DNA from 4 places in the Streptomyces fradiae ATCC 10745 genome. Region 3 is predicted to be linked to each of the others. Evidence: riboswitches for the same ligand, from Rfam matches in the RefSeq annotation. Region 3 holds a riboswitch; each other region holds the start of a gene.
The links. A riboswitch is a leader RNA that binds a small molecule or an ion and turns the genes downstream of it on or off. The one in region 3 is predicted to bind cobalamin.

Region 1 (7,264 bases), 2.0 Mb from region 3:
GTCCCGCGCCGCTGCCCGGTGAGGTGCGCGTGGGCGGTTTCGGCGGCGCCGAAGGCCTGGCCCGCTGGACGCGGGAGCACCAGGTGGACGCGGTCATCGACGCCACTCACCCTTTCGCCGGGACGATCAGTTTCAACGCGGCGCGGGCCGCCGCCACCTCCCATGTTCCCCTGCTGGCGTTGCGGCGCCCCGGGTGGACCCCCGCGGAGGGCGACGACTGGCATCCGGTGGCGTCCCTGGCGGAGGCGGCGGACACCGTGCGCGGCCTGGGGCGCCGGGCGTTCCTGACCACCGGGCGCATGGGCCTGGCGGCGTTCGCGGAGGTGCCCGGCGTGTGGTTCCTGGTCCGCTCCGTGGACCCGCCGGAGCCGCCGCACCCGGCGCGGATGGAGGTGCTGCTGGACCGGGGCCCGTTCACGCTGGACGGCGAGCGGGAGGTGCTGCGGAGGCACGGTATCGACGTGCTGGTCACCAAGGACAGCGGCGGCGCGGCCACCGCCCCGAAGCTGGTGGCCGCACGTGAGGCGGGGGTGCCGGTGGTGATCGTCCGCCGCCCACCCGTCCCCGACGGTGTCCCCGTCGCCGCGACCGTCGAGGAGGCCGCTTCCTGGGTCGCCGAAGGGGCCCCGGCGGGGTAGGCCGACCGCCCGCCGACGAGTGGGTGCTTCCGCGTGGCGTCCGAGGCCGGCCGCGCAGCGCCGTGGCGTGGCCCTGGCGCCGTGGTCGGGAGGGTGTGCGGGGCGGGCTCTGGGGTCGGGAGGGTGTGGGGCGGCGGCTCTGGGGTCGGGCAGGTGCGGGGCGGCGGCTCCGGGTGCGGCGACCACGCCTGCCGGCGGCCATGTGCGCCGGTGGCACCGGGAGGCCGGGGCGCCTGGCCGGGCGCCCTGATGGGTGCCGGGTCGGCCGCTCCGACGGGCGGGGGCTTCGCTTTCGCCGGCCCGGTCGCGCGGCCGGTGGTGCGGGGCGCGGCACCGGGGCGACCCGTCGGAATGGGCGCGCGGGGCGTGGGGGTGGGTACGTCGGCGGCGGGAGGGCGCGGGCCCGTCGGCGGGCCGGGCGGGGGTACGGGGGCGGGAGGAAGGGCTGCTTGAGGTGGCGAGCGGGAAGCCGGGCACGCCGGGCTCGCTGAGTGCGGTGGACGCCGGTGTCGGCGTGCATCCCGTAGAGGACGGGCCGCTGGAGGCCGGTGCGGCCGCTGTCGCCCCGCGCCTGCCGGGACGCTCGTCACCCGCAGTGGCGTCCGGGCCCGTCGTCGTGGTCCCGGCGGTGCGTGGGGCTGACCCCCGAGCGGGTGCACGCGGTGGCCCGGCCGGCCGCCGTACGGAAGGGTCCGTCCGGCGGCCGGGGTGGTGGGTGGTCGGGTGTGCGGCGCCGGTCAGGCGTCGGCCGGGGGCGCCTCCGGGTAGCGGCGCGGCGTCCACGCGATCGTGCGCCCGTCACCGCGCCGTACGGCCTGGGTCTGGGACGAGCCGATCAGCAGCAGCGTGCGCATGTCGACCTCGGCCGGGTCCAGGTCGGCGAGCGGCAGCACGCGGACGGACTCCTCCGGGCCGCCCACGTCCCGCGCCACGACGACCGGGGTGTCCGGGGCGCGCAGCTCCAGCAGCAGCTCGCGCGCCTGGGCGACCTGCCACGTACGGCTGCGCGAGCCGGGGTTGTAGAGCGCCAGCACCAGGTCGGCGGAGGCGGCGGCCCGCAGGCGCTCCGCGATGACCTCCCACGGCTTGAGCCGGTCCGACAGGGAGACCGTGGCGTAGTCGTGGCCGAGCGGCGCGCCCGCCTTCGCCGCGGCAGCGTTCGCCGCGGTCACGCCCGGCAGGACGCGCACCGGCACGTCCGCGTACTCCTCCTGCGAAGCGACCTCCAGTACGGCGGTCGCCATGGCGAACACCCCCGGGTCGCCGCCCGACACGACGGCCACGCGCCGCCCCCGCCGCGCCAGGTCCAGTGCGAACTCGGCGCGCTCGGACTCCACCTTGTTGTCCGAGCCGTGCCGCAGCTGGCCCGGCCGGACCGGCACCCGGTCCAGGTAGGTCGTGTAGCCCACCAGGTCCGTCGCCGAGGCGAGCGCACCCCGGGACTCGGGGGTCAGCCACGGCGCGCCCGCCGGTCCGGTGCCCACCACCACGACCTCGCCGCGCTCCGGTACGGCCGGGCCGGTGTCGACGCGGGACGGCAGCACCGCCACGGAGAAGTAGGGCACCGACTCCGGGTCCACGTCCGCGAGTCGCTCGGTGCGCTCGCCCTCCATGGTGGCGCGCTCCACGTAATGGGCGTCCGCGAGGCGGTCGGTGCGCTCCAGGGCGCGGCGCACCGCGGGGAACGTCCGGCCCAGCTTCATCACCACCGCCGAGTCGGTCGCCGCCAGACGGGCCGTCAGCTCGTCCTCCGGCAAGGTGCCCGGAATGATCGTCAGCACTTCCTCGGCCTCCACCAGCGGCTTGCCGATGGCCGCCGCGGCGGCGCTCACCGAGGTGACGCCGGGGACGACCTCCGTCTCGTAGCGGTGGGCGAGGCGCTTGTGCATGTGCTGGTACGAGCCGTAGAAGAGCGGGTCTCCCTCGGCGAGCACGGCCACCGTCCGGCCCGCGTCCAGGTGCGCCGCCAGCCGGGCCGACGCCTCCTCGTAGAAGTCGTTCAGCGCGCCCCGGTAGCCGCCGGGGTGGTCGGTCGTCTCCACCGTGAGCGGGTACATCAGCCGCTCCTCGATGTGGTCGTCGCGAAGATGCTTCGCCGCGATGGAGCGGGCGATGGACCGGCCGTGCCGGGCGCAGTGGTAGGCGATCACGTCCGCCTTGGCGATGGCCTCCACCGCGCGCAGCGTCATCAGCGACGGATCACCGGGGCCGAGGCCGACCCCGTACAGCTTGCCGGTGCCGCCGGGGGGCGCAGCCGCTTCCGCCGGGGCGCCGGTCACTGTTTCACGTGAAACACGGGCGTTCATTCCACCTCACTCGCGATCGCGTTGATCGCCGCGGCGGCCATGGCGCTGCCGCCGCGCCGGCCACGTACGACGATGTGGTCGAGATCGGAGGCGGCCAGGGCGTCCTTGGACTCGGCCGCGCCGATGAAGCCGACCGGTATGCCGAGTACCGCCGCGGGGCGGGGGGCGCCGTCGCGGACCATCTCCAGCAGCCGGAAGAGGGCGGTGGGCGCGTTGCCGATGGCCACGACCGAGCCTTCCAGGCGGTCGCGCCACAGCTCCAGCGCGGCGGCGCTGCGGGTCGTCCCCAGTTCTGCGGCGAGGCCGGGCACGGACGGGTCCGAGAGGGTGCAGACGACCTCGTTGTCGGCGGGGAGCCGCTTGCGGGTGACGCCGCTGGCGACCATCTGCGCGTCGCACAGGATGGGCGCTCCGGAGCGGAGCGCGGCGCGGGCCCGGGAGACGACCTCCGGCGTGTAGGCGAGGTCGCGGACGAGATCGACCATGCCGCAGGCGTGGATCATCCGCACGGCGACCTGGCTGACGTCGGCGGGCAGACCCGCGAGATCCGCTTCGGCGCGGATCGTGGCAAAGGACTGGCGGTAGATCTCCGCGCCGTCCTTCTCGTAGTCGAACACTGTGCTCCCGCTCATCTCTGTGCCTGTGCGTCGTCGTTGTCTCGTCGCGCGGCCCGTACGGTGATGTCGTAGGTGCCGTCGCCGGTGGCCCGTACGTCCACCCAGTCGCCCTGCGGGTGGCCGCACCGGCGCTCGCACCCGGACCAGTGCGCCGGAAGTCCGCGCAGCGCCGCGTCCTGAAGCGGCCGCGCGTCCGTCCGTACGTCGGCCAGGGCCTTGCCGCAGCCCGGCCGGCCCGTGCAGGCGCTCACCGCCAGCCAGGGCGAACCGGGCCGGGTGAGGTACCCGGCGTCGGCGAGCGCCGCGAGCCGCTCCTCCGCCTCGGCCCGGCCGGCCAGGCCCGCCACGACGAAGCCCCGCCACGGTGTCACCCGCACCTCGTCGCCGGACCCCGCCGCCAGGGCGCGGAACTGCCCGCTGGTGACCCGCCCCAGCGGCGCGACCACCGACACGGCGCGGTCGCCGACCAATCCCGGCTCGGGCGGCGCCGCGACCGGCGGAACGCCCGCCGCGCCCGGCAGCGCCTCCGCACCGTCCGCCGCGTGTGCCGCGGCCCGTGCAGCGGCGACCCCGGCCGTGGCCAGACGCTCCGTCACAGCTTCCTCCAGCGGTGCGCCGTCGGGCAGTTCGGCCACCCGCCAGGCCCCCGTGCCCGCTTCCCGGGCCACCGCCAGGAACCCCTCCGCCGCGGCCAGCGCCGCGGTCGGCGCGTCGTCCGGGGCGACCCGCCACGCGAGGCCCCCGATCCTTACCAGAGCGCGGCCGTCCGGCTCTGCGACCAACGTCACATCCCCGCCCAGGCCGGCCACGTCCCCGCGCCCGTCGTCCACGGCGAACAGGAACCGCCCCGAGAGGCCCGTCGTCCACGCCCGCGCGCACAGCAGCGCGTCCAGCGAGCGCGCCCACGCACCGGCGTCCCCGAAGCCCCGGCCGTCCAGCCCGGACAGGGGGGAGACGACCATGTTCCGCACCCGCTCGTGCGCGGCCGACGGCAGCAGCCCGGCCGCGCCCAGCAGCTCGGCGAGGGCGAGGCCGCAGTCGTCGGGAAGGCCGCGCAGATCGAGGTTGCCGCGCGAGGTGACACCGATCCGGCCGTCGCCCAGCCGGTCCGCGGCATCGGCGAGCGCGGCGACCTGGGGGGCCGTCAGCACACCGGTGGGCAGCCGCAGCCGGGCCAGGCCCCCGTCGTCCGCGCGGTGCAGCCGCAGTGCGCCGGGGCACGCGTCCGCACGGTCGCGGACACGGTTCCGAAGGGGATCCCGTATGTGGGATTCGCCCCCGTTCCGGGGCTTTGATGGGCTGGGCGGCATGGCGGCGAGCATACGCGCAGCCTCTACTATGCAGACGGCACAGGGTCCCAGGACCCTAGGGAGGAAGCCCGGTGTGAATCCGGCGCGGTCCCGCCACTGTGAGCAGGACCCGAGCGGCCCCGCGAGTCAGGAACTCCCGCCACCCACGACCACCCGGGGCGAGGACACCCCGAGGAAGGCCCGGCACGCGTGATTCTGCTGCTGTCGCACTCCGACACCGACCTGCTGAGCGCCCGCGCGGCGGGCGGCCCGGTCGAGTACCGGTTCGCCAACCCCGCACGCCTCCCCATAGACGGGCTGCCCGGCCTCCTCGACGGAGTCGACCTCGTCGTCGTCCGCCTCCTCGGGGGCCTCCGGTCCTGGGAGGAGGGCATCGACCTGCTCCGCGCCCAGGACCGCCCGGTCGTCTTCCTCACCGGTGAACAGGCGCCCGACGCCCAGCTCATGGAGGCGTCCACCGTCCCCATCGGGGTCGCCACCGAGGCGCACGCCTACCTCGCCCACGGCGGCCCGGACAACCTGGAGCAGCTCGCCCGGTTCCTCTCCGACACCGTGCTCCTCACCGGCCACGGCTTCGACCCGCCGGCCGCCGCGCCCACCTGGGGCCCGCTGGAGCGCACCCCCCGCACCGCCGACGGCCCGACCGTCGCCGTGCTCTACTACCGCGCCCACCACATGAGCGGCAACACCGCCTTCGTGGGCGCCCTGTGCGACGCCGTCGAGGACGCCGGCGGCCGCGCCCTCCCGCTGTACGTGGCCTCCCTGCGCGCCCCCGAACCGGAGCTGCTGGACCAGTTGCGCGGCGCCGACGCCGTCATCACCACCGTCCTCGCCGCGGGCGGCACCAAGCCCGCCGAGGCCCAGGCCGGCGGCGACGAGGAGGCGTGGGACGCGGGCGCGCTCGCCTCCCTGGACGTCCCCGTCCTGCAGGCGCTGTGCCTCACCAGCCCGCGCGCCGACTGGGAGGAGAACGACGAGGGCCTGTCCCCGCTCGACGCGGCCAACCAGATCGCCGTACCCGAGTTCGACGGGCGGATCATCACCGTCCCGTTCTCCTTCAAGGAGATCGACGAGGACGGGCTGCCCGCGTACGTCGCCGACCCCGAGCGCGCGGCCCGCGTCGCCGGCATCGCCGTCCGCCACGCGCGGCTGCGGCACATCCCGAACGCCGAGAAGCGCCTGGCGCTGGTCCTCTCCGCGTACCCGACGAAGCACTCCCGCATCGGCAACGCCGTCGGCCTGGACACCCCCGCCTCCGCCGTCGCCCTGCTGCGCCGGCTGCGCGAGGAGGGGTACGACTTCGGCGACGAGGACGTGCCGGGCCTCGCGTCCGGCGACGGCGACGAGCTGATCTACGCCCTCATCGAGGCCGGCGGCCACGACCAGGACTGGCTCACCGAGGAGCAGCTCGCCCGCAACCCGGTCCGCATCCCGGCCGCCGACTACCGGCGCTGGTTCGCGACCCTGCCGGAGGAGCTGCGCTCCGCCGTCGAGCAGCACTGGGGCCCGCCGCCCGGCGAGATGTTCCTCGACCGCTCCCGCAACCCGGAGGGCGACATCGTCCTCGCCGCGCTGCGGCGCGGGAACCTGCTCATCCTCATCCAGCCGCCGCGCGGTTTCGGCGAGAACCCGATCGCGATCTACCACGACCCGGACCTGCCGCCCTCGCACCACTACCTGGCCGCCTACCGCTGGATCGCCGCGCCCGCCTCCGACGGCGGCTTCGGCGCGGACGCCATGGTCCACCTCGGCAAGCACGGCAACCTGGAGTGGCTGCCCGGCAAGAACGCCGGCCTGTCCGCCGCCTGCGGCCCCGACGCCGCCCTCGGCGACCTGCCGCTGGTCTACCCCTTCCTCGTCAACGACCCCGGCGAGGGCACGCAGGCCAAGCGGCGCGCCCACGCCACACTGATCGACCACCTGGTGCCGCCGATGGCCCGCGCCGACTCGTACGGCGACATCGCGCGGCTGGAGCAGCTGCTCGACGAGTACGCGCAGATCTCCTCCATGGACCCGGCGAAGCTCCCGGCGATCCGCGCCCAGATCTGGACCCTCATCCAGGCCGCCCGCCTCGACCACGACCTGGGTCTGGAGGACCGGCCCGACGACGACGGCTTCGACGACTTCCTGCTGCACGTCGACGGCTGGCTGTGCGAGGTGAAGGACGCGCAGATCCGCGACGGCCTGCACGTCCTCGGCACCGCCCCGTCCGGTGCCGAGCGGGTCAACCTGGTCCTGTCGATCCTGCGCGCCCGGCAGATCTGGGGCGGCACGCAGGCTCTCCCCGGCCTGCGGGAGGCGCTCGGCCTGGACGAGTCCGCCGCGACCCGCACCACCGCCGACGAGGCGGAGGCCAAGGCCCGCGCGCTGGTGGAGGCCATGGAGGCCGCCGA
Region 2 (7,264 bases), 840 kb from region 3:
CAGCTCGGCCGCCGCCTGACGGTACTGCTCTCTCACGTACGCCTCGTGGATGGCCAGCCTTATGGCGTCGGACGCGGTGACGTCCCGGAGCTGTGCGAGGACCTCCAGTTCGCGGTGGGTTTCCGAGTCGGTGCGGAAGCTGATCGTCTTCGGCGTCATTCCTCCAGTGTAATACGAAACGCATTACACGGTGCGTCACGAGGGCAGCCGAGGCAGACTGCCCGACATGGACACCGCTCGCCTCGCCCCCGGCACATCGGTCGCACATACCCCCTCCACCCCCACTCTCATGGTGCCGCACGGCTCAAACGCACCGCACTCCCCAGTCATGTCACCTGATCCCGGCTTCGCCATCCGCCCCGTACGGTCCGGCGAGCACCAGGCGCTCGGCGAGATCAGCGCCTGCGCCTACCTCGACGGCGGGCTCCTCGCCCACGGGGCCGACGACCCGTACCTGGACGTGCTGCGCGACGTGCCGCGCCGGGCCGCCGAGGCGGAGGTGCTGGTCGCGGTGGACGTGGACGGCACCCTCCTCGGCGGGGTCACGTTCGTGTCGCGCGGCGGCGCCCCGTGGGCGGACATCGCGGGCCCGGACGAGGCCGAGTTCCGGGTCCTCGCCGTCTCCGGCGCGGCGCGCGGGCGGGGCGTGGGCGAGGCGCTCGTACGGGCGTGCGCGGACCGGGCGCGCGCCCGCGAGGGGTGCCTGCGCCTCGTCCTGTCGGTCACCCCACAGGCCGTCGCGGCCCGGCGGCTGTACGACCGGACGGGCTTCGCCAGGGCCCCGCACCGGGACTGGGAGCCCTTGCCCGGCCTGCCACTCCTCGCGTACGAGATGACACTCTGACACAACATGTGGGGGGTGCCGTAACGACCGCCCCCCACATGTATGCTCATCCTCGCTGCCGCGGCAGGGGAATCCGGTGCGAGTCCGGAACTGTCCCGCAACGGTGTACCGGTGTGCCCTACGCGTACCCCGCAAGTCCGACGACCTGCCGGCAGCGCACGCGGACCATCCGGTCCGGGTGCCCAGACGTCCGGGCCTCGCGGAGTGGGCCGGCGGACGCGGTCACGCACGCCCCCGTGCCCGGGGCTCACGCGCGCCCGCTCCCGCCTCCCGCCGCGCGGCCCCGAGCCGAGCGAGGGAGAGCCCCCACGTGACCATCGCGCCAGCGGATCCGGCCTCAGCCACCGAAGCCGACGCCACCCGAGGCGACGCCGCCGGAGGCGACGCCCCCGGCACCGCGCTGCTGCGGACCCTGACCGACCTCACCGCGGACCTTCCCGACGCCGACCCCGGCCGGGTCGCCGCCGCCGCCCTGCGCGGCCGGCACGCCGGTTCCGACGAGGCCGAGCTGCGGGAGCTGGCGACCGAGGCGGCGGCCGGCCTGATCGCCGAGGACCCGGCGTACTCCCGGCTCGCCGCCCGCCTGCTGGCCCGCACGATCCGCGACGAGGCGGCCGGCCAGGGCGCCGTGGCGTTCTCGGCGTCGGTCGCCGTCGGCCACCGCGAGGGGCTCATCGCCGACCGGACCGCCGACTTCGTCGCCCGCCACGCCGACCGGCTGGACGCGGTGGCCGACCCGGCGGCCGACGACCGCTTCGGCTACTTCGGGCTGCGCACCCTGTACTCCCGCTACCTGCTGCGCCACCCGATCACCCGGAAGGTCGTCGAGACCCCCCAGCACTTCCTGCTGCGGGTGGCCTGCGGCCTGGCCGAGGACGACTCGGAGCGGGCGCTCGCCGAGGTGGAGGCGCTGTACGGGCTGATGAGCCGCCTCGACTACCTGCCGTCCTCCCCCACCCTCTTCAACTCGGGCACCCGCCACCCGCAGATGTCGTCCTGCTACCTCCTGGACTCCCCGCAGGACGAGCTGGACTCCATCTACGACCGCTACCACCAGGTGGCACGGCTGTCGAAGCACGCGGGCGGCATCGGCCTGTCGTACTCCCGCATCCGCTCGCGCGGTTCGCTCATCCGCGGCACCAACGGGCACTCCAACGGCATCGTGCCGTTCCTGAAGACGCTCGACGCCTCGGTCGCCGCCGTGAACCAGGGCGGCCGCCGCAAGGGCGCCGCCGCCGTCTACCTGGAGACGTGGCACTCCGACATCGAGGAGTTCCTGGAGCTGCGCGACAACACGGGCGAGGACGCCCGGCGCACCCACAACCTGAACCTGGCCCACTGGGTCCCGGACGAGTTCATGCGCCGGGTCCAGGCGGACGCCGAGTGGTCGCTGTTCTCCCCGTCGGACGTGCCGGAGCTGGTCGACCTGTGGGGCGACGCCTTCGACGCCGCCTACCGGGCCGCCGAGGCGAAGGGCCTGGCCCGCAAGACGATGCCGGCCCGCGACCTGTACGGCCGGATGATGCGGACGCTCGCGCAGACCGGCAACGGCTGGATGACGTTCAAGGACGCCGCGAACCGCACCGCCAACCAGACGGCCGAGCCCGGCCACACGGTCCACTCCTCGAACCTGTGCACCGAGATCCTGGAGGTCACGGGCGACGGCGAGACGGCGGTCTGCAACCTGGGCTCGGTGAACCTGGGCGCGTTCGTCGCCGGGGACTCCATCGACTGGGAGCGGCTGGACGAGACCGTCCGCACCGCCGTCACCTTCCTCGACCGGGTCGTCGACATCAACTTCTACCCGACCGAGCAGGCCGCCCGGTCCAACTCCCGCTGGCGGCCGGTGGGCCTGGGCGCGATGGGCCTCCAGGACGTCTTCTTCAAGCTGCGGCTGCCCTTCGACTCGCCGGAGGCCCGCGCCCTGTCCACGCGGATCGCCGAGCGGATCATGCTCGCCGCGTACGAGGCGTCCGCCGACCTGGCCGAGCGCAGCGGCCCGCTCCCGGCCTGGGACAAGACCCGCACCGCGCGCGGCGTGCTGCACCCCGACCACTACGACGTGGAGCTGGCCTGGCCCGAGCGCTGGGCGGCGCTGCGCGAGCGCGTCGCGACGACCGGCATGCGCAACTCCCTGCTGCTGGCGATCGCCCCGACCGCGACGATCGCGTCCATCGCGGGCGTGTACGAGTGCATCGAGCCGCAGGTGTCCAACCTGTTCAAGCGCGAGACGCTGTCGGGTGAGTTCCTCCAGGTCAACTCCTACCTGGTGAACGAGCTCAAGGAGCTCGGCGTGTGGGACGCGCAGACCCGCGAGGCGCTGCGCGAGTCCAACGGCTCGGTGCAGGGCTTCACCTGGGTCCCCGCCGACGTGCGCGAGCTGTACCGCACGGCGTGGGAGATCCCGCAGCGCGGCCTGATCGACATGGCCGCCGCGCGCACGCCGTTCCTGGACCAGTCGCAGTCGCTGAACCTGTTCCTGGAGACCCCGACCATCGGCAAGCTGTCGTCGATGTACGCGTACGCCTGGAAGCAGGGCCTGAAGACCACGTACTACCTGCGCTCCCGCCCCGCGACGCGGATCGCCCGCGCCGCGTCCGCGACCACCGTGCCCGTCCAGCAGGTGTCCGAGCCGGACGCCGTCGCCTGCTCCCTTGAGAACCCCGAGTCCTGCGAGGCCTGCCAGTGACCACCCGACCCCAGAACCTGCTCGACCCGGGCTTCGAACTGACCCTGCGGCCGATGCGCTACCCGGACTTCTACGAGCGCTACCGCGACGCCATCAAGAACACCTGGACCGTCGAGGAGGTCGACCTCCACTCCGACGTCGCCGACCTGGCGAAGCTGACGCCCGGCGAGCAGCACCTCATCGGCCGGCTGGTGGCGTTCTTCGCGACGGGCGACTCGATCGTCGCGAACAACCTGGTGCTGACGCTGTACAAGCACATCAACTCCCCGGAGGCGCGGCTCTACCTCTCGCGCCAGCTCTTCGAGGAGGCCGTGCACGTCCAGTTCTACCTGACGCTGCTCGACACCTACCTGCCCGACCCGGACGACCGCGCCGCCGCGTTCGCCGCCGTCGAGAACATCCCGTCCATCCGCGAGAAGGCCGCCTTCTGCTTCCGGTGGATGGACTCCGTCGAGAAGATGGACCGGCTGGAGACGCAGGCGGACCGGCGCCGCTTCCTGCTGAACCTGATCTGCTTCGCCGCGTGCATCGAGGGCCTGTTCTTCTACGGCGCGTTCGCGTACGTCTACTGGTTCCGCTCGCGCGGCCTGCTGCACGGCCTGGCGACCGGCACCAACTGGGTCTTCCGCGACGAGACGATGCACATGAGCTTCGCCTTCGAGGTGGTGGACACCGTCCGCAAGGAGGAGCCGGAGCTGTTCGACGACGAGCTGGGCCGGCAGGTCACGGCGATGCTGGCGGAGGCCGTGGAGGCCGAGCTGCAGTTCGCCCGCGACCTGTGCGGCGACGGCCTGCCGGGCATGAACACCGAGTCGATGCGCGCCTACCTGGAGTGCGTCGCCGACCAGCGCCTGACGCGGCTGGGCTTCGCCCCGGTGTACGGCTCGGAGAACCCGTTCGCGTTCATGGAGCTCCAGGGCGTGCAGGAGCTGACGAACTTCTTCGAGCGGCGCCCGTCCGCGTACCAGGTGGCCGTCGAGGGTTCGGTCGACCTGGACGAGGACTTCTGACCGGTCCGCCTCCGGGCGTACGGCGGCCCGCACCTCCCCTCGCGGGGGCGGTGCGGGCCGCCGTCGTTCCCCGCCCGGACGCGGCCCGTGCCGCGGGCCCGTCCGGCGGGGTCCGGTGCGTCAGATGCCGCAGGTCGGGGCGGACCAGAAGCGGCTGGAGCGGTGGTCGAGGTGGGTGTGGTCGTTGTGGTCGGGGTAGCCCGGACCGAGGATGCCGTTGAAGCCGTGGTTGCGGGCCGCCTGGGCCAGCTTGCACAGCGAGTGCGGGCCCGCGCCCAGGTCGGCCGCGTCACCGTACAGATGGCGGCTGCTGGACGACCCGCCGACCGCGCTGTTGCAGGAGTACGAGCGGAAGCCGCTGGTCACGGTGATCGGCTGGTCGCCGAGGGCGTGCCGCAGGGCCTCCAGCTTCCACATGGTGCGCAGCGCGTTGGCCTTGGCGGTGGTGGCGCTGACGGCGCCGCCGGACCAGGTGGAGTTGCAGCGGTTGAGCTCGGCGTAGCTGAAGTGGACCGGGGTGCAGTCGCTGTCCTGGAGCGCGTAGATCTTGCTGAACGTGGCGGGACCGGCGACCCCGTCGGCCGTCAGCCCGTACGCGGCCTGGAAGCGCTTGACGGCGGCGGTGGTCGCCGGGCCGTACGAGCCGTCGACGGCGAGCACCCCGCCGTAGCCCGGGTAGCCGGCGACGCGGATCTGGAGCTGGGTGACGTCGGAGCCGGTCGCGCCCTGCGACAGGGTGCGCGACCACGTGTAGCAGTCGTCGGCCTGGGCGGGCCCGGCCGTGGCGACCACCCCGGCGAGGCCGGCGACGGCGACCATGACGATGGACAACAGAAGGCGGGCCGTGCGTCTCAGCATTGCGTCTCCCTGCTGTGAGAACGGTGTACGCCAGAGACTGGCGGGACGTTCAACGCGCGTCAACAGGCCGTGCGCCAATGCCGCGGGGCGGGGTGGTGACGGAATGGTGAAGGGACGTCAGAAGAGGGGGCCGGAGCGGGGAGAGCCGGGCGGAGCCGGGCAGAGCCGGCGGAAGCCGCCGGTACGCCGCCGGGGCGGCCCCTTCCGGGCGCGGGGTCGCCGCGCCCGGCGGAGTCGCGAACCGGGCGGCGGGGCTCAGTCGTTGGGGACGACCGGGTAGCGCGGCGTGCCCTCGGCCATCTGCCGCAGGGCGTCCTTGCGGTCCCGCTTCGACAGCCGGTCGATGTACAGGTAGCCGTACAGGTGGTCCGTCTCGTGCTGGAGGCAGCGGGCGAAGTAGCCCGTGCCGCGCACCTTGATCGCGTTCCCCCGCACGTCCTGGCCGCGCACCACCGCGTAGTCGGGGCGGGCCAGCGAGGCGTACGCGGTGGGCACGGAGAGGCAGCCCTCGTTGGAGTCGTCCAGGGCGCGCCGCTCCGGCGGCAGCTCCTCCAGGACCGGGTTGCAGACGACGCCGACGTGGCGCACGCCCTCGTCGTCGGGGCAGTCGTAGACGAAGACCTTCAGGTCGACGCCGATCTGGTTGGCGGCGAGGCCGACGCCCTCGGCGGTGCGCTGGCTGGCGAACATGTCGTCCACGAGGCGGGCCAGGTCCTCGCCGAACTCGGTGACGTCCTTGCACTCCTTGTGCAGCACCGGGTTCCCGACGACCGTGATGGGGCGCGACGTGCCGCGCTCGCGGTACGTCCGCTCGCGCTCCTCGCAGTCCTCCGTGTCCACGACGAACCCCTCGTCGTCCACGGGGAGGGGCCCGTAGCCCTGCTGGTCCGTCTCCTGCTGCGCCATGTCCGGTTTCGCGCCTTCCCTTGGATACCCGTTGCGATGTGCCCGTACAGCCTACGGGCCCGCGCCGACGGGCATCAGCACACTTCCTCCAGATCCCGCCACTCCCGGCTGTCCGGACTGTCGGCGACCCAGCCGTCGAGCAGCCCGCGCACCAGCCCGGCGGGCGCGGCGATGCCGCACTCCCGCTCCGGCACCCACAGGTCGCCCGCGGTGCGGTGGCCGAGCGGGCCGGGGTGGCCGGGCTCGCTGTGGTCGTGCGGGTCCAGGTGCTCGCCGTCGCCCTCGGCGCTCGGCATCCGGGACTCCGAGCAGGTGCGGCACAGCAGCCGCACGGACGACGACCAGTCCTCGGCGGCGAACCCGGCGTCGGAGGCGAGCCGTTCCAGGGCGTCCCGGTCGGCCTCCGTCGCGGCCTCCAGGAGGACGACCCAGGTCGGCACGGGCGACGGCGCCCACAGCTCGATCTCGTCGAAGACGGGGAAGCTGTGCCCGGACGCGGTGGTGCGCTCGCCGTTGGGCACCCCGTCGTGCAGGACGACCTCGCCCCAGCGGCGCCCCGACGACGGCAGCGGGATCGACAGCACCTCGACGCGGGCCGGGTCGAGCCTGCGGCCCCACACGACCTCCGCCTCGCCCTCCGGCGACAGCCGTACGGCCGCGCTGCCCAGCTCCATGCCGGTCGGCTCCCCGCCCGGCGCGTCCCCCGGCGGCACCTTCATCCCGTACGCCTGCCAGGCCCGCCGGGCCAGCGGCCAGTCCTGGAGGGCCGTGGCGGCGATGCCGACGTTCCACCAGTCGGGCGCCCCGGCCTCCTTGTCGAGGAGGGCGACCGCGCGGAGCCCGGCGGCGCGCGCCTGCTCCCAGTCGTGCCGGAACTTGTGCAGCAGCGCCAGGTTGAACCAGGACTCGGAGAGCCAGGGCTCCAGGTCCGCCGCCCGCGTCAGCAGCGCGCCCGCG
Region 3 (7,264 bases):
TACGCGGCGACCTCGACCACTTCGGGGCGCTCGGCTTCCTGCAGGGCCTGCTCACCGTGCTGCGCGACTCCGGGCACACCGGTCTCTTCGTCGTCCTCGACGAGGTGGAGACGCTCCAGCGGGTCCGCTCCGACGCCCGCGACAAGGCGCTCAACGCACTGCGGCAGCTCATCGACGAGGTGCACTCCGGCCGCTTCCCCGGCCTGTACCTCGTCGTCACCGGGACGCCCGCCTTCTACGACGGGCAGCAGGGCGTCCAGCGCCTGGCCCCGCTCGCCCAGCGGCTCGCCACCGACTTCACCACCGACCCGCGCTTCGACAACCCCCGCGCCGTGCAGATCCGGCTGCCCGGCTTCACCCAGGAGTCCCTGGTGGGTCTCGGCACCACCATCCGGGACCTGTACGCGGACGCCGCCACGTCGCCCGCACGCGTGCGGACGGTCGTCGACGACGCCTACGTCGCGGACCTCGCGCGGGCCGTCGGCGGAGCGCTGGGCGGGAAGGTCGGGGTGGCCCCCCGGCTGTTCCTCAAGAAGCTCGTCGGTGACGTCCTCGACCGGGTGGACCAGTTCGACGACTTCGACCCCCGGCAGCACTACCGGCTGACGGTCGCGGGCAGCGAGCTCACCGACGTGGAACGCAACCTGGCCGCCGCGGTCACCGGCGGTTCCGCGTCCGCCGACGACATCGACCTGGAGCTGTGATGGGGGAAGCCGACAGCCGGGCTGGGGCGGAGTCGGCCGGGGCGGAGTCGGCGAGGGCGGAGCCGACGGGGGCGGAGTCGGCGGTGACCGCGGCGGCCGGGGGAGCGGCCGACGTACTCGACCGGCTCGACCCCGTCGTCCTGCACCACATCGTCAACACCCTCGGCTGGCCCGACCTGCGTCCCCTGCAGCGGGCCGCGATCACCCCGCTCATGGACGGGGAGGACGCCGTCCTGCTGGCCCCCACGGCCGGCGGCAAGACCGAGGCCGCCTGCTTCCCGCTGCTGTCGGCGATGGCCCAACAGCGGTGGACCGGCACCTCGGTGCTGTACCTGTGCCCCCTCAAGGCCCTCCTCAACAACCTGGTCGGCCGCGTCGACACGTACGCCCAGTGGCTGGGGCGGCGCGCCGCCCTCTGGCACGGCGACACCAAGGAGTCGCAGCGGCAGCGCATCCGCACCGAGGCGCCGGACGTCCTGCTGACCACGCCCGAGTCGCTCGAGGCGATGCTGATCGGTGTCAGGACCGACCACGCGCGACTGCTGGGGAGCGTACGGGCCGTCGTCGTCGACGAGGTGCACGCCTTCGCGGGCGACGACCGGGGCTGGCACCTGCTCGCCGTGCTCGAACGGCTGGAGCGGGTCACCGGCCGGCCCATCCAGCGCGTCGGCCTCTCGGCGACCGTCGGCAACCCCGGGCATCTGCTGCGCTGGTTGCAGGGGGCCGGTGCCGGCAGCCGCACGGGACGGGTCGTCGCGCCGGGCGTCCACCCGCCCGCCACCGGTGCGGCCGGACACGGGGAGCAAGCCGCCGAAGCTCCCTCGCCCAGGCCCGCGGGCGAGGTGGAACTCGACTACGTCGGCTCCCTCGACAACGCCGCCAAGCTCATCGCCGCCCTGCACCGGGGGGAGAAACGGCTCGTCTTCTGCGACTCGCGCCGCCAGGTCGAGGAGCTGGGCGCCGCGCTGCGGGCCCGCGAGGTGACCGTCTTCCTCTCCCACGCCTCCCTCTCCGTCGACGAGCGCACCCGCTCCGAGCAGGCTTTCGCAGAGGCGCGGGACTGCGTCATCGTCTCCACCTCGACCCTCGAGCTCGGCATCGATGTCGGCGACCTGGACCGCGTCGTCCAGATCGACTCGCCGGCCTCCGTCGCCTCCTTCCTGCAGCGCATCGGCCGCACCGGCCGGCGCGCGGGCACGGCCCGCAACTGCCTGTTCCTCACCACCCGCAAGGACACACTGCTCCAAGCCGCCGGGTTGCTGCTGCTGTGGTCGCGAGGCTGGGTCGAACCGGTCATCCCGCCGCCCGGGCCGCGCCACCTCGTGGCCCAGCAACTCCTCGCCGTCACCCTGCAACAGCACAAGCTGGGTGACCAGCTCTGGGAACAGCAGTGGAACGGTCTCGCCCCCTTCGACCGGTCGGCCGCCCCGATCCTGCGCCACCTCACCGAGGAGGGCTTCCTCGACAGCGACGGCGGCATGCTGTTCGTCGGTCCCGAGGCGGAACGCCGCTTCGGAAAGCGGCACTTCATCGAACTCACCGCGTCCTTCACCGCGCCGCCGCAGTTCACCGTGGTCTCCGGGCGCACCGAGATCGGCCGCACCGACCCGAGCGTGCTCACCGAGGAACGGCCCGGCCCGCGGCGCCTGCTGCTCGGCGGCCGCAGCTGGCAGGTCACCTACATCGACTGGACGCGCAAACGCGTCTTCGTCGAACCGGCTGACGGCGGGGGCGTCGCCAAGTGGATGAACGGCGGCATCGCGGGCCTCTCGTACGCCCTCACCCGCGCCATGCGCGAGGTGCTGCTCGGCGCGGACCCGCCCGTCTCCCTCACCCGCCGCGCCGAGGCGTGCCTGGCCGAGCAGCGTGAGAGCGACGCCCCCGCCACCGTGCACCCGGGCGGCACACTGATCACCCGCGTCGGCGGCGACGTCCGCTGGTGGACCTGGGCCGGCTACCGTGCCAACGCCACCCTCGCCGCCACCCTCCCGTCGGCCGCCGACCCCCTGCAACGCCCCACCGACTGCTGGGTGCGCCTGCGCGAGGACCTCACCCCGGCCGACTGGCGCGCGGCCCGCGAGGGCATCGGCGAGAGCCTCGTCCTGCCCGACGTGGACCGCCGGGCCGTGCGCGGCCTGAAGTTCTCCGCCGCGCTGCCCGAGCGCCTCGCCGTCGCCACGGTCGCCGCACGCCTGGCCGACTTCGACGGTGCCCGGGGAGTGCTGGCGGAACCGGTGCGCTTTCTGCACGGTGATCGAAGCGGCCCTTAGAGCGGGGCACCGGGCGGGATGCGCGGTGTCAGACGGGGCCGGGGGGCGGGGGGAGGAAGGTGACCTGGGGGGCTTCGGTGCGGGGGTGGATGGTGACCTCGGCGGTCACGCCGTAGACGTCCGCCAGCATCGCGGGCGTCAGGACCTCCGCCGGGGGGCCCGAGGCCGTGACCCCGCCGTCGCGCAGGACGTACAGGCGGTCGCAGTAGTACGCCGCCAGGTTGAGGTCGTGCAGGGCGACCAGGACCGTCGCCGGCAGGCCGCGCAGTACGCCCAGCACCTCCAACTGGTGGCGGATGTCCAGGTGGTTGGTCGGCTCGTCCAGGACGAGGAGGGACGGCTGCTGGGCCAGCGCGCGGGCGATCAGCACGCGCTGGCGCTCCCCGCCCGACAGCCGGTCGAACGGGCGGTGCGCCAGGCCCGTGGCGTCCACCGCGGCCAGCGCCGACTCGACCAGGTCCGCGTCCTGCGGGGTGTCCCCGTCGAGCAGCCGCTTGTGCGGGGTGCGGCCCATCGCGACGACCTCCCGCACCGTCAGGTCGAATGCGGCGCCCGACTCCTGGACCACCGCCGCCACCGTCCGGGCCAGCCGCCGCACCGGCAGCGACCAGGCGTCGGCCCCGTCGATCCCGACCCGGCCCGCCGACGGGCGCAGGACGCGGTACACGGCGCGCAGCAGGCTCGACTTGCCGCTGCCGTTCGGCCCCACCAGGCCGACGACCTCGCCCGGCCGTGCCGTCAGGGAGACGTCCTCCACCAGGCGGTGCGCCCCGGCGGTGAGGGTGACCCCGTCGACGAGCAGGTCCGTTCCGCTCATGCGCCCTTGTTCCTCGGTGTGTCGGTGGTGGGGTTCGGTCTTCGCCTGCCGCTCCTTCGCGGGGGGTGTCCTCACGCGCCTCCTCCCTCCGCGGAGCGCCGGGCGTCGCGCCGCATCAGCCACAGGAAGAACGGGCCGCCGCACAGCGCCGTGAGGACCCCCACCGGGATCTCCATCGGCGCGGCGACCACCCGTGCGGCGATGTCCGCCCACACCAGGAAGACCGCGCCGCCGAGCGCGGCCGTCGGCAGGACGCGGCGGTGGTCGCCGCCCACCAGGAGGCGGACGGTGTGCGGCAGCATCAGGCCGACGAAGCCGATCGGGCCCGCCGCCGCGACCAGGACGCCGGTGACGAGGGACAGCAGCACGAACATGCGGGCGCGGAAGCGGGCCACGTCCAGCCCCATCGTGGTCGCCGCCTCCTCCCCGGCCAGCAGCAGGTTGAGGTTGCGGGCCTGCACCATGAGGGTGCCGGTGCCCAGCAGCAGGGCGGTGCTCGGCAGCCAGAGGGAGGCCCAGTTCACCCCGCCGAGGCCGCCGAGGGTCCAGGCGAGGACCGTGCGGGCCTCGTTGCCCCGGTCGGTGGTGAGCAGCACCACGTCCAGTACGGCGGTGAGCACCGCGGCGATGGCCACCCCGGACAGCACGAGCCGCGACGAGGTGATCCGGCCGCCGGTGCGGGCGGTCGCGTAGACCAGCAGCAGCGCGCCGAGCGCCCCCGCGAACGCGGCCAGCGACAGCGACAGCGCCCCGAACAGGGACACCCCGAAGACGATCACCACGACGGCGCCCAGGGACGCCCCCGAGGAGACGCCGAGCAGGTACGGCTCCGCGAGCGGGTTGCGGATCAGGGCCTGGAGGGCGGTGCCCACCACGGCCAGTCCGGCGCCCGCGACCGCCCCGAGCAGCACGCGCGGCGCCCGTACGTCCAGCACGATGGTCTCCCGCGCTCCCGACCAGTCCGGCCGCACCCAGTCGGCGCCCAGCGCGTGCGTCACGATGCCCCACACCTGGCCGGGCGGGACCGACACCGAGCCGATGGCCAGCCCCGCCGTGACGGAGACCAGCAGCAGGGCCGCGAGGACGGCGAGCGTGACGGCGAGCCCCGCCGGGCCCACCCGCCCGTCCCCGCGCCGGCGTGCCGTCGGTGGGGTGGTGGTGCGTTCGACGGTGGGGGAGGGGGCGGTGTGTTCGACAGCGGCGGAGGGGGCGGGGGCGCTGCCGGCGCCGGGCCCCGTCTTCGCTCCGGCCGCCGATCCCGTCCCGGTGGCCGGGGCCGTCACGCGAAGCTCTCGGGGTGGATGCCCCGCGCCAGGTCCTCCACCGCGTACGCGGACCGCACGCCGACCAGGGTGGCGGTCAGCGGCAGGACGACGAAGCGCTTGTTCCTGATGGCCGGTACGTCCTTCAGCGCGGGCTGCGCGAGCAGGTACTCCTTCTTCTGCTCGACGCTCCCCGTGCCCGCGTAGTCGTAGATCGCGATGACCTCCGGCCTGCGCTCGACGACCTGCTCCCAGGAGACGTCGCCGAAGACGTCGTCGAGGTCGGCGAAGACGTTCTCCCCGCCGGCCATCCGGATCAGTTCGGTGCCGAGGCTCTTGCCGCCCGCGGTGAAGGCGCTCTTGTCACCGCTGTCGTACACGAAGACGGGGACCTTCGGCGCGGACCGCACGGCGGTGGTGGCCCTGCCCACCCGCGCCCTGAGATCGGCGACCAGCTGGTCCGCCCGGTCCGGGACGCCGAAGATCCGGCCGACGGTGCGGACCTCCTCGTACGTGTCCTCCATCGTGACCCGCTTCTCGCCGCAGTACTCGCGGTTCAGGTGGGTGTCGATGCCGGCGTCCTCGAACGCCTTGCGGGAGCGGCCCTCCTTGTCGGCGAAGGCGCTGCCGTAGCCGCCGTACACGAGGTCCGGCTCCGCCTCCAGGATCGTCTCGAACGACGGCTCCCGCTTGGCCAGCTCCGGGATCGCCGCGTAGTCCTTCCGCAGCTCCGGCAGGACGGCGGAGTCGGGGAAGGCGGTGCCGACCATGCGGTCCTTCAGGCCGAGGGAGAGCAGCAGCTCCGCCGGGTGCTGGTGGATGGTGACGACGCGGGCGGGCGGCCTGTCGTACGTCGTCTTCACGCCGCAGTTGTCGATGGTGACGGGGAAGCCGACGGCCGACGGGGCCGCCGCCTCCTTCTCCTGGGCGGCGGTCTGCGACGTGCCGCAGCCGGAGGCGAGCAGGGCCGCCGACAGGGCGAGCGCCGCGGCGGCGGCGCGCAGGCCGTGGCGCCCGCGGGCAGGGGTGGGCAGGGGGGGACGGGACATGCCGTCGTACACGTGAAGCCTCCTGGGGAGTCCGCGCTCCTCGGAACGGGCCCGCGACGGGCCAGTGTCCTGACTCCCGGATCGACGCTCCTCCCCCTGCCTTCCCGCGCGGCGCGCAGTGGCGTGTCGAAGGGTGCACTCCCCGGTCACAGTGGCGGGACCGTGCCGGATTCGCACCGGCTTCCTGTTCCCCGTCGCGGCGATGACCTGTTGATCCTACGATCCGCCGAGTCCAGGTCAAAAGGGCGTGCGGCCCCGCCCGCGCGCGCCCCCATCCGCTCACGCCCCGGTGCCCGCCGGCGCCCCGTCACTCCGTCACTCCCGGACCGCCCGCAGCACCAGCCGCTCGGCGTTCTCGTCGTAGGGGCGGCCGTCGAAGCCGCCGAAGACCTCCACCCGGCCGAAGCCCGCCTCCTGGGCCATCCGCCGCAGCTCGACCGCGCTGTACACGAACCACACCAGGGTGGCCCGCGTCACCCGCCCGCCCCGGACCAGCACCCAGTCGCTGCGCAACCGCGCCCAGTCGTCCAGCACGGTGTCCGTCTGCACGAGCACGTCGTCGCCGCGCCGCACCACCTTGGGCGGGGTGACCCTGCCGGCCAGCAGCTCCTTCCCGGCGAGGTCCAGGACGAGGGTGCCGCCGGGGCGCAGGGCGGTGTACATGGTGCGCAGCACGCGGGCGTTGTCGGCGGGGTCCTCGAAGTACCCGAACGAGGTGAACATGTTGAGGACGACGTCGAAACTCCCCGGCGCCTCGTACGCGCGCGCGTCCGCCCGTACGTACGTCACCTCCGCCCCGGCGTCGGCCGTCCGCTTCCGCGCCCGCTCCAGCATGGCGGGGCTCAGGTCCACCCCCGTGACGTCGAAGCCCCGGCGGGCGAGCGGCACCGTGAACACACCGGGGCCGCAGCACAGGTCCAGCACCCGGGCTCCGGCGGGGAAGGACAGCAGCGGCGAGGTGTCCAGCAGCTGCTCGGCCTGCGCGTGGCGCTGCTCGGAGAAGAGGAAGTCGTGGAACTCGGTCCAGAAGTCGTCGTCCTGGAACCCGCCCGTGTGCGTCATGCGCGCTCAGTGCTCCTTCGGGTCGTCGTGGGAGAGGGGGAGGGGGAGGGGGAGGGGAGGGATGGCGGGGAAGGGGTGAGGGTCGGGGTGGGTGAGGGTG
Region 4 (7,264 bases), 5.2 Mb from region 3:
CGTCCACCCGCAGCCGGCCGCTGCCGCAGCGCAGCCCGCCGCTGAGCAGCCGCAGCAGCGTCGTCTTGCCGCTGCCGTTGCGGCCCAGCACCGCCAGCGCGCGCCCCTCCGGGACGGCGAAGTCGACGCCCGACAGCACGGGCGGCCCGTCCTCGTACGCGAATCCCGCGCCGACCAGCTCCACCACGGCGGACCCCGGCATCACAACGCCCCTTCCAGTACGAGGGTGAGGGCCACCACGGCGGCCAGCAGCGCCGCCGTCGCGGCCAGGAAGCGCCGGTCCACCCGTGCCTCGGGCACCAGCACCCGCAGCGTCCCGTCGTAGCCCCGCCCCGCGAGGCCCGTCTGCAACCGGGCCGCCCGGTCGAACGCCCGGACGAACGCGGTCGCGGCGAGCCCCGCCACCGACCGCCACGCCGCCGCCCGGCCGGTCAGCCCGAGCCGCGCCGCCTGCGCCTGCCGGATCCGCGCCACCGCGTCGAGCAGCAGGAACCCGATCCGGTACATCACCAGCGCCACGTCCACCACGGGTGCGGGCACCCCGGCCCGCACGAGCCGGGGCAGCACGTCCGACACGGGCGTGGTGAACGCGAACAGCAGCAGCCCCAGGGACGCGGCCGAGGTCCGCAGCAGCAGCCCGGCGGCGTGCGCGGGGCCGTCCGGCGCGAGCGCCACCCACCCGGCGGGCCCGCCCACCTGGAACAGCAGCGGCACGGCGCCCGTCACACAGAACCCGAGCGGCAGCCGCCACGCCCGCCACAGCCGGCGCGGCGCCACCCCGGCGGGGCCCAGCAGCACGGCCAGCGCGGCCGCGGCGACCAGCGGCGCGCCGGGCCACGGCGGCAGGGACACCGCGCACGCGGTCAGCCCGAAGCCGAGGACGGCCTTCTCGGCCGGGTGGCGGCGGCGCCAGCGGCTGCCGTGCGCCGCCACGTCGATGGGCAGCACCCGCGCTACTCCCCGGCCGCGGACCGCTCGCCGCGGCCCCCGGTCCCGCCGGCGCCCGGTGCGTCCCCGTCGGCGGCCTCGGCCCCGGCCGCGGGAACCGCCCCGGCCGCGTGCCCGGCGTCCGTCACGGGGCGGGCTTCCGCCTCCGCCGTACCGGTACGCGCCTCCGCCGCACCGGCCGCGGCCTGCCGGGCGGCCTGCCGGCGGCCGCGCCGGAGCCCGAAGTAGTACGCCAGCACACCCGCGCCCAGCGCCGCCTGCAGCGCGAACAGCGCGGACTCGACCTCCCCGGACGGCGGCTCGTACAGCGGCGTGAACCACGGCTCGTAGTCCGGGGCGATCTCCGTGATCGCCGTCTCCGCCTGCGCGTCGGCGCCCGCGAAGGGCTCCTCCCGGCCCTCGCCCAGGCCCAGTGCCAGCGGCAGCACCGCCAGCGCCGCGACCACGAGCAGCAGCAGGGCGTTGATCCTCGTGTCACGCTTCACCGGACCGCCGCCCCCTTCGCCGGACCGGCCGCGGGGAGCACCCCGAGCCGCGCCAGCTCGCCCTTGCTGGACTGCCGCAGCAGCCGCATCACCAGCACCGTCAGCAGGCCCTCGCTCACCGCCAGCGGCAGCTGCGTCACCGCGAAGATCCCGCCGAACTTGGCGAGCGCCCCGGCGAAGCCGGTCCCCGGGTCGGGGAAGGCCAGCGCCAGCTGGACGCTCGTCACGCAGTACGTGGACAGGTCGGCGGTGAACGCCCCGCAGAAGACGGCCGCCATCAACGGCGCCCCGGTCCGGCGCAGCAGCCGGTACACCGCGTACCCGGCCCACGGGCCGACGACGGCCATCGAGAAGACGTTGGCGCCGAGCGTGGTGAGCCCGCCGTGCGCCAGCAGCAGCGCCTGGAACAGCAGCGTGATCGTGCCGAGCACCGCCATGACCGGCGGCCGGAACAGGATCGCGCCCAGCCCCGTACCGGTGGGATGCGAGCAGCTCCCCGTCACGGACGGGATCTTGAGCGCCGACAGGACGAAGGTGAACGCCCCCGACGCGCCGAGCAGCAGGGTGGACTCGGGATTGGCCCTGACCTCGCGGGTCAGGGCGCGGACCCCGTGGACGACGAAGGGAGCGGCCGCCAGCGTCCAGGCGACCGCGTGCTCCCGGGGCAGGAAACCCTCGGCGATATGCATGTGGGGGAGACCCTCTCCAGCACCTCGTGGATGGACAACGCGCCCTGGCCGGTCTCCTGGCTGACGGGTCGTACCGCCTCGGCTCCGCCTTCCCGGACGCCGCGGTCTCCCGCGGCGGTCCAGTGGCTTCCCCGCTCGCGCGGGGGGTGGAGCCGGACATTCCCGATCACAGTGGCGAGGGCCGCGCCGGCTTCGAACCGGCTTCCCGAGCACCAAGGCCCTGTGACCCTAGTGCGTCGGACGACCCCCTCACAACCGTGCTCATGTCACACCTTGCGGTAGCCGTACGCCTCCGAGGCCGCCGCCGCCACCGCGTCGAGGCCGCCGCCCGCCGCCGAGGTGACCACCGCGGCGACCGCGCCCTCCACGAACGGGGCGTCCAGCAGACGGGTCCCGCCGGGGAGTTCGCCGTCCTCGGCGAGGGCCTTCACCGTCAGTACGGCGCTGCCCAGGTCGGCCAGCACGGCCACCCCGGCGCCCAGGTCCACGGCGCGCGCGGCCCGCGCGACCAGCTCGGCGTCCGTGCCGAGCCCGCCGTCGGGCCCGCCCCCGGCGGCGGCCACGGGCACCCCGGCGGCCCCGCCGGCCAGCCCGCGGGCCAGCTCGGCGACGGCGCGGGCGACCTCGGCGCTGTGCGACACGAGGACCACCCCGACCTTCCCCGCCGCACCCCGGCCCCCCGGAGCGCCGGCACCCGCCGCAGGACCCTCCGCCGCAGGACCCTCCGCCACTCGGCCCTCCGCCACCGGCCCGTCCGGACCCCGACCCCCCGGAGCGCCCCCCGGCGCCGCTCCCGCCGCGCTCACGCGGCCGCCTCCGCCAGCGCGGCGAACAGCAGCGCCGACGACGCGGCCCCCGGATCCTCGTGGCCCACGGAGCGCTCGCCCAGATAGCTGGCCCGGCCCTTGCGGGCGAGCATCGGCACGGTCGCCACCGCCCCCTCCCGCGCGGCCCGCGCCGCCTCCCCGAAGCCGCCGCCCCGCTCGAGGGCCCGCGCGCCGGGCTCCAGCGCGTCCAGCATCGTCTTGTCCCCGGCCGCCGCGCCGCCGAGCCGGGCGACCGCCTCCACCCCGGCGCGCAGCGCCCGTCCGAGGTCCTCGGGCGTCACCTCGGCGGCGTCGCCCAGCGCCTTGCCCGCCCCGCGCAGCAGCGTCCCGTACAGCGGCCCGGAGGCCCCGCCGACGGTCGAGATCAGCCGCCGTCCCGCCGCCACCAGCACCGCGCCGGGCGTGGCCTGCGGCTCCACCTCCTGGGCCGACACCACCGCCGTGAAGCCGCGCCGCATGTTGACCCCGTGGTCGGCGTCGCCGATGGCGGCGTCCAGCTCGGTCAGCCGGTCCGCCTCCCGGTCCACGGCCGCGTCCGCGGCGGCCATCCAGCGCGCGAAGAACGCGGCGTCCAGCACGGCGCTCACCGCCCCCACCGCAGCGCGGGCGTCTGCACGGGCGCGTCCCACAGCCGCAGCAGCTCCTCGTCGGCCCGGCACAGCGTCACCGAGGCGCCCGCCATGTCGAGGGAGGTCACGTAGTTCCCGACGAGCGTGCGGGCCACGGGCACCCCGCGCTCCGCGAGGGCGCGGTGCACCTCCGCGCCGAACCCGTACAGCTCCAGCAGCGGAGTCCCGCCCATCCCGTTGACCAGGAGCAGCACCGGCCCGGACGGGCCGAGGTCGTCCAGCACGGCGTCCACCGCCGTGTCCGCGATCTCCCGCGCCGTCATCATCGGGCGCCGCTCCCGGCCCGGTTCGCCGTGGATGCCGACGCCCAGCTCCAGCTCGCCGGGCGGCAGGTCGAACGTCGGGCCGCCCTTCGCGGGCGTGGCGCACGCGCTCAGCGCCACCCCGAAGCTGCGGGAGGCGGCGTTCACCCGCCGGGCCACCGCCTCGACCCGCTCCAGCGGCGCGCCCTCGTCGGCGGCGGCGCCCGCCAGCTTCTCCACGAAGAGCGTCGCCCCCGTGCCGCGCCGCCCGGCCGTGTGGGGGCCGCCGGCCACGGCGACGTCGTCGTCCACGAGGACCCTGGCGACCTGGACGCCCTCGTCCTCGGCCAGTTCGGCGGCCAGCTGGAAGTTCAGCACGTCGCCGGTGTAGTTCTTCACCACGAAGAGCACGCCCGCCCCGCTGTCCACCGCGGCGGCGGCCCGCACCATCTGGTCGGGGACGGGCGAGGTGAACACCTCGCCGGGGCACGCCGCCGACAGCATGCCGGGCCCCACGAACCCGGCGTGCAGCGGCTCGTGGCCCGACCCGCCCCCGGAGACCAGCGCCACCTTCCCGGCGACGGGCGCGTCCCGCCGCACGACGATCCGGTTCGCGACGTCCACGGTCAGTTCCGGATGCGCGGCGGCGAGCCCCCGCAGCGCGTCGGCCACCACGGACTCGGGCACGTTGATCAGCATCTTCACCGGTACCTCCTGGGTGCGGTCGGCAGGTGGGGCGTCGGAGCTGTGCTGCCGGTGCGCGGGGCGGCGGGTGCGCCCGCCGCCCCCCGCGGGGCCGCGGCGCACGGAGCGCGGGCCGCGCCGGTACTGGCGTCGACCCTATGCACTCCGCGCGCGTCCGGCCACGCCCCACGCCCCACGGCCCACGACCCACGCCTCACACCGCGCGCCCTGTGTCCCGTGCCTCCCGTGCCGTCCCGCGCCGCGCCCCGACGCGCCGTCAGGCCGTGCGCCCGGCGGCGTGCGGCGGGCGCGGCTCCAGGGTGCCGTCGACGAGCCGGGTGACGCCCAGCGGGTTGCCCGCCCGGAGCTCCTCGGGGAGCAGGGCGTCGGGGAGCGACTGGTAGCAGACCGGCCTGAGCCAGCGCTCGACCGCCAGGGTCCCGACGCTGGTCGTACCCGGCGAGGAGGTGGCGGGCCACGGGCCGCCGTGCACCATCGCGTGGCAGACCTCCACCCCCGTCGGCCAGCCGCCCCACACCACGCGCCCCGCCCGCTCCTCCAGTACGGGCAGCAGCCGCCGCGCCGTCGCCAGATCGGCCTCGGTGCCGTGCAGGGTGGCGGTCAACTGCCCCTCCAGGTTGCCGAGCAGGTCGAGCAGCTCGGAGACCCCGGACCACCGCACGACCAGTCCGACGGCGCCGAAGACCTCCTCCGACAGCTCCCCGTGGGCCGCGTACGTGGCCGCGTCGCACTCCAGGACCACCGGGCCCGGCGCGTGCGGCCCCGCACCGGGCGGCCCCTGGGCCACCACGGAGACGCCGTCGACGGCCGCCCACCGCGCCGCCCCCGCGACGCGGGCCTCCGCGATGGCCGGGGTCAGCATGACCTGGCCCGCGATGCCGGACACCGCGCGGGTCACCGCCGTGCGCAGCGCGTCGCCCGCCGCGCCCGAGGGGACCAGCAGGAGCCCCGGATTGGTGCAGAACTGCCCCGCGCCGGCGGTGAGCGACCCCGCGTACGCGGCGGCGAGCGGCTCCGGGTCGGCGAGGGCCCCGTCGAGGACGATCACGGGGTTGACCGCCGACATCTCCGCGTGGACGGGGATGGGCACGGGCCGGGCGTTCGCCTCCCCGACCAGGGCGAGCCCGCCGGCCCGCGAGCCGGTGAAGCCGACGGCCGCGATCCGCGGGTCGCGCACCAGCGCCCGGCCGACCGCCGTGCCGCGGCCGACGAGCAGCGAGAAGACGCCGGCGGGCATGCCGGTGCGGTCGGCCGCCGCCGTCAGGGCGCGGGCGACCAGCTCGCAGGTGCCCGGATGGGCCGGGTGCGCCTTGGCGACGACCGGGCAGCCCGCGGCGAGGGCGGACGCCGTGTCGCCGCCGGCGACGGAGAAGGCCAGCGGGAAGTTGCCCGCGCCGAAGACGGCCACCGGACCGACGGGGACCCGGCGCAGGCGCAGGTCCGGGCGGGGGAGCGGCAGGCGCTCGGGGAGCGCGGGGTCGATCCGGACACCGAGCGCGTCCCCGCCGCGGACGAGGGCGGCGAACATGCGAAGCTGCCCGCATGTGCGTGCGCGTTCGCCCGCCAGGCGCTCCGGCGGCAGCCCGGTCTCGCTCGCGGCGACTTCGAGCAGGGCGTCGCCCAGCGCCTCGATGCCGTCCGCGCAGGCGTCGAGGAAGGCGGCCCGCCGGTGCGCGGGCAGGGCGCGGTACGCGCGGGCGGCGCCGGCGGCCTGCCGCGCCGCCTCCGCCACCGTCTCCGGTGAGGCGTCCCGCAGCAGCGGGCCGCGGGGCCCGCCCGTCGCCGCGACGGTGCCGCGCCACGCCTCGCCCCCGCCGGGGACGTCCCGGCCGGCCACGATCGAGTTTCCGGTCAGATCCACAGGGCTCCACCCTCGCCAGTTCTGGTCGAAGTCACGCCGCGGGCGGCGTTGTCTTCGGGTCGGTCGGATGTATAGCCTAAGCAATGTCATGTGACATTGCACAGAGCTGGTCGGGCCGCGCAGGTCCGGACCAGCCCACCGGAGGTCGTAGAGGAGGGGGCGATGGCACTGAAGGTCGTCGTCGTGGGCGCGGGCGTCGTCGGAGCCGCCTGCGCCTTCCACGCCGCCTCGGCGGGCATGGACGTCACGGTCGTCGACCGCGGTCCGGTCGGCGCCGGGACCACGAGCCGCGGGGAGGGCAACGTCCTCCTCTCCGACAAGGAGCCCGGCCCCGAGCTCGCCCTGGCACGGCTGAGCCGCGCCCTGTGGGACGAGGCCGGCCAGGAGCTCGGGGCGCGGTCGTTCGAACTGGAGGCCAAGGGCGGCCTGGTCGTCGCCAGCGGAGCCGAGGGCCTCACCGCGCTCCGCGCGTTCGCCGCGCGGCAGGAGGCGGCCGGTGTCCGCACCGAGCCGGTCGACCGGGTGCGGGACCTCGAACCCCACCTCGCGCCCGGCATCCCCGGCGGCGTCCACTACCCGCAGGACGCGCAGGTGCAGCCGGTGCTGGCGGCGGCCGCGCTGCTGCGGGCCGCCGTGCGGCACGGCGCGCGCCACCACACCGGGGAGGTCGCCGGCGCGGTGACCGGCCGAGGCGGCCGGGTCACCGGCGTACGGACGGCCGCCGGCCGGGTCCTGCCCGCCGACGCCGTCGTCAACGCCGCCGGCACCTGGGGCGGCGAGGTCGGCCGCCGGCTCGGCGCGCCCGTCGAGGTGCTGCCCCGCCGCGGCTTCGTCCTGGTGACCGAACCGCTGCCGCCGATGGTCCGGCACAAGGTGTA

Region 1: linked by a shared signal. The riboswitch ahead of cobN (cobaltochelatase subunit CobN) and the one ahead of CP974_RS24045 (ABC transporter substrate-binding protein) in region 3 are both predicted to bind cobalamin.
Region 2: linked by a shared signal. The riboswitch ahead of CP974_RS20765 (ribonucleoside-diphosphate reductase subunit alpha) and the one ahead of CP974_RS24045 (ABC transporter substrate-binding protein) in region 3 are both predicted to bind cobalamin.
Region 4: linked by a shared signal. The riboswitch ahead of CP974_RS01000 (energy-coupling factor ABC transporter permease) and the one ahead of CP974_RS24045 (ABC transporter substrate-binding protein) in region 3 are both predicted to bind cobalamin.

What each region holds. Positions count from the first base shown of each region.
Region 1 is NZ_CP023696.1:3,477,812-3,485,075, forward strand. It holds gene CP974_RS15385 (cobalt-precorrin-6A reductase) at 1-638, shown strand, start outside; gene CP974_RS15390 (precorrin-2 C(20)-methyltransferase) at 1,376-2,944, opposite strand; gene CP974_RS15395 (precorrin-8X methylmutase) at 2,941-3,576, opposite strand; gene CP974_RS15400 (ferredoxin-like domain-containing protein) at 3,573-4,883, opposite strand; cobalamin riboswitch at 4,894-5,025, shown strand; gene cobN (cobaltochelatase subunit CobN) at 5,061-7,264, shown strand, end outside.
Region 2 is NZ_CP023696.1:4,612,041-4,619,304, reverse strand. It holds gene CP974_RS20775 (hypothetical protein) at 1-159, opposite strand, end outside; gene CP974_RS20770 (GNAT family N-acetyltransferase) at 329-844, shown strand; cobalamin riboswitch at 881-1,011, shown strand; gene CP974_RS20765 (ribonucleoside-diphosphate reductase subunit alpha) at 1,155-3,533, shown strand; gene CP974_RS20760 (ribonucleotide-diphosphate reductase subunit beta) at 3,587-4,543, shown strand; gene CP974_RS20755 (D-Ala-D-Ala carboxypeptidase family metallohydrolase) at 4,664-5,401, opposite strand; gene def (peptide deformylase) at 5,657-6,307, opposite strand; gene CP974_RS20745 (tetratricopeptide repeat protein) at 6,382-7,264, opposite strand, start outside.
Region 3 is NZ_CP023696.1:5,452,682-5,459,945, forward strand. It holds gene brxD (BREX system ATP-binding protein BrxD) at 1-704, shown strand, start outside; gene CP974_RS24030 (DEAD/DEAH box helicase) at 704-2,974, shown strand; gene CP974_RS24035 (ABC transporter ATP-binding protein) at 3,003-3,791, opposite strand; gene CP974_RS24040 (FecCD family ABC transporter permease) at 3,863-4,909, opposite strand; gene CP974_RS24045 (ABC transporter substrate-binding protein) at 5,071-6,114, opposite strand; cobalamin riboswitch at 6,145-6,326, opposite strand; gene CP974_RS24050 (class I SAM-dependent methyltransferase) at 6,418-7,164, opposite strand; gene CP974_RS30455 (MFS transporter) at 7,161-7,264, opposite strand, start outside.
Region 4 is NZ_CP023696.1:235,391-242,654, reverse strand. It holds gene CP974_RS01015 (energy-coupling factor ABC transporter ATP-binding protein) at 1-202, opposite strand, end outside; gene cbiQ (cobalt ECF transporter T component CbiQ) at 202-948, opposite strand; gene CP974_RS01005 (energy-coupling factor ABC transporter substrate-binding protein) at 954-1,433, opposite strand; gene CP974_RS01000 (energy-coupling factor ABC transporter permease) at 1,430-2,122, opposite strand; cobalamin riboswitch at 2,152-2,354, opposite strand; gene CP974_RS00995 (PTS sugar transporter subunit IIA domain-containing protein) at 2,389-2,772, opposite strand; gene dhaL (dihydroxyacetone kinase subunit DhaL) at 2,925-3,497, opposite strand; gene dhaK (dihydroxyacetone kinase subunit DhaK) at 3,533-4,525, opposite strand; gene CP974_RS00980 (aldehyde dehydrogenase (NADP(+))) at 4,782-6,365, opposite strand; gene CP974_RS00975 (NAD(P)/FAD-dependent oxidoreductase) at 6,549-7,264, shown strand, end outside.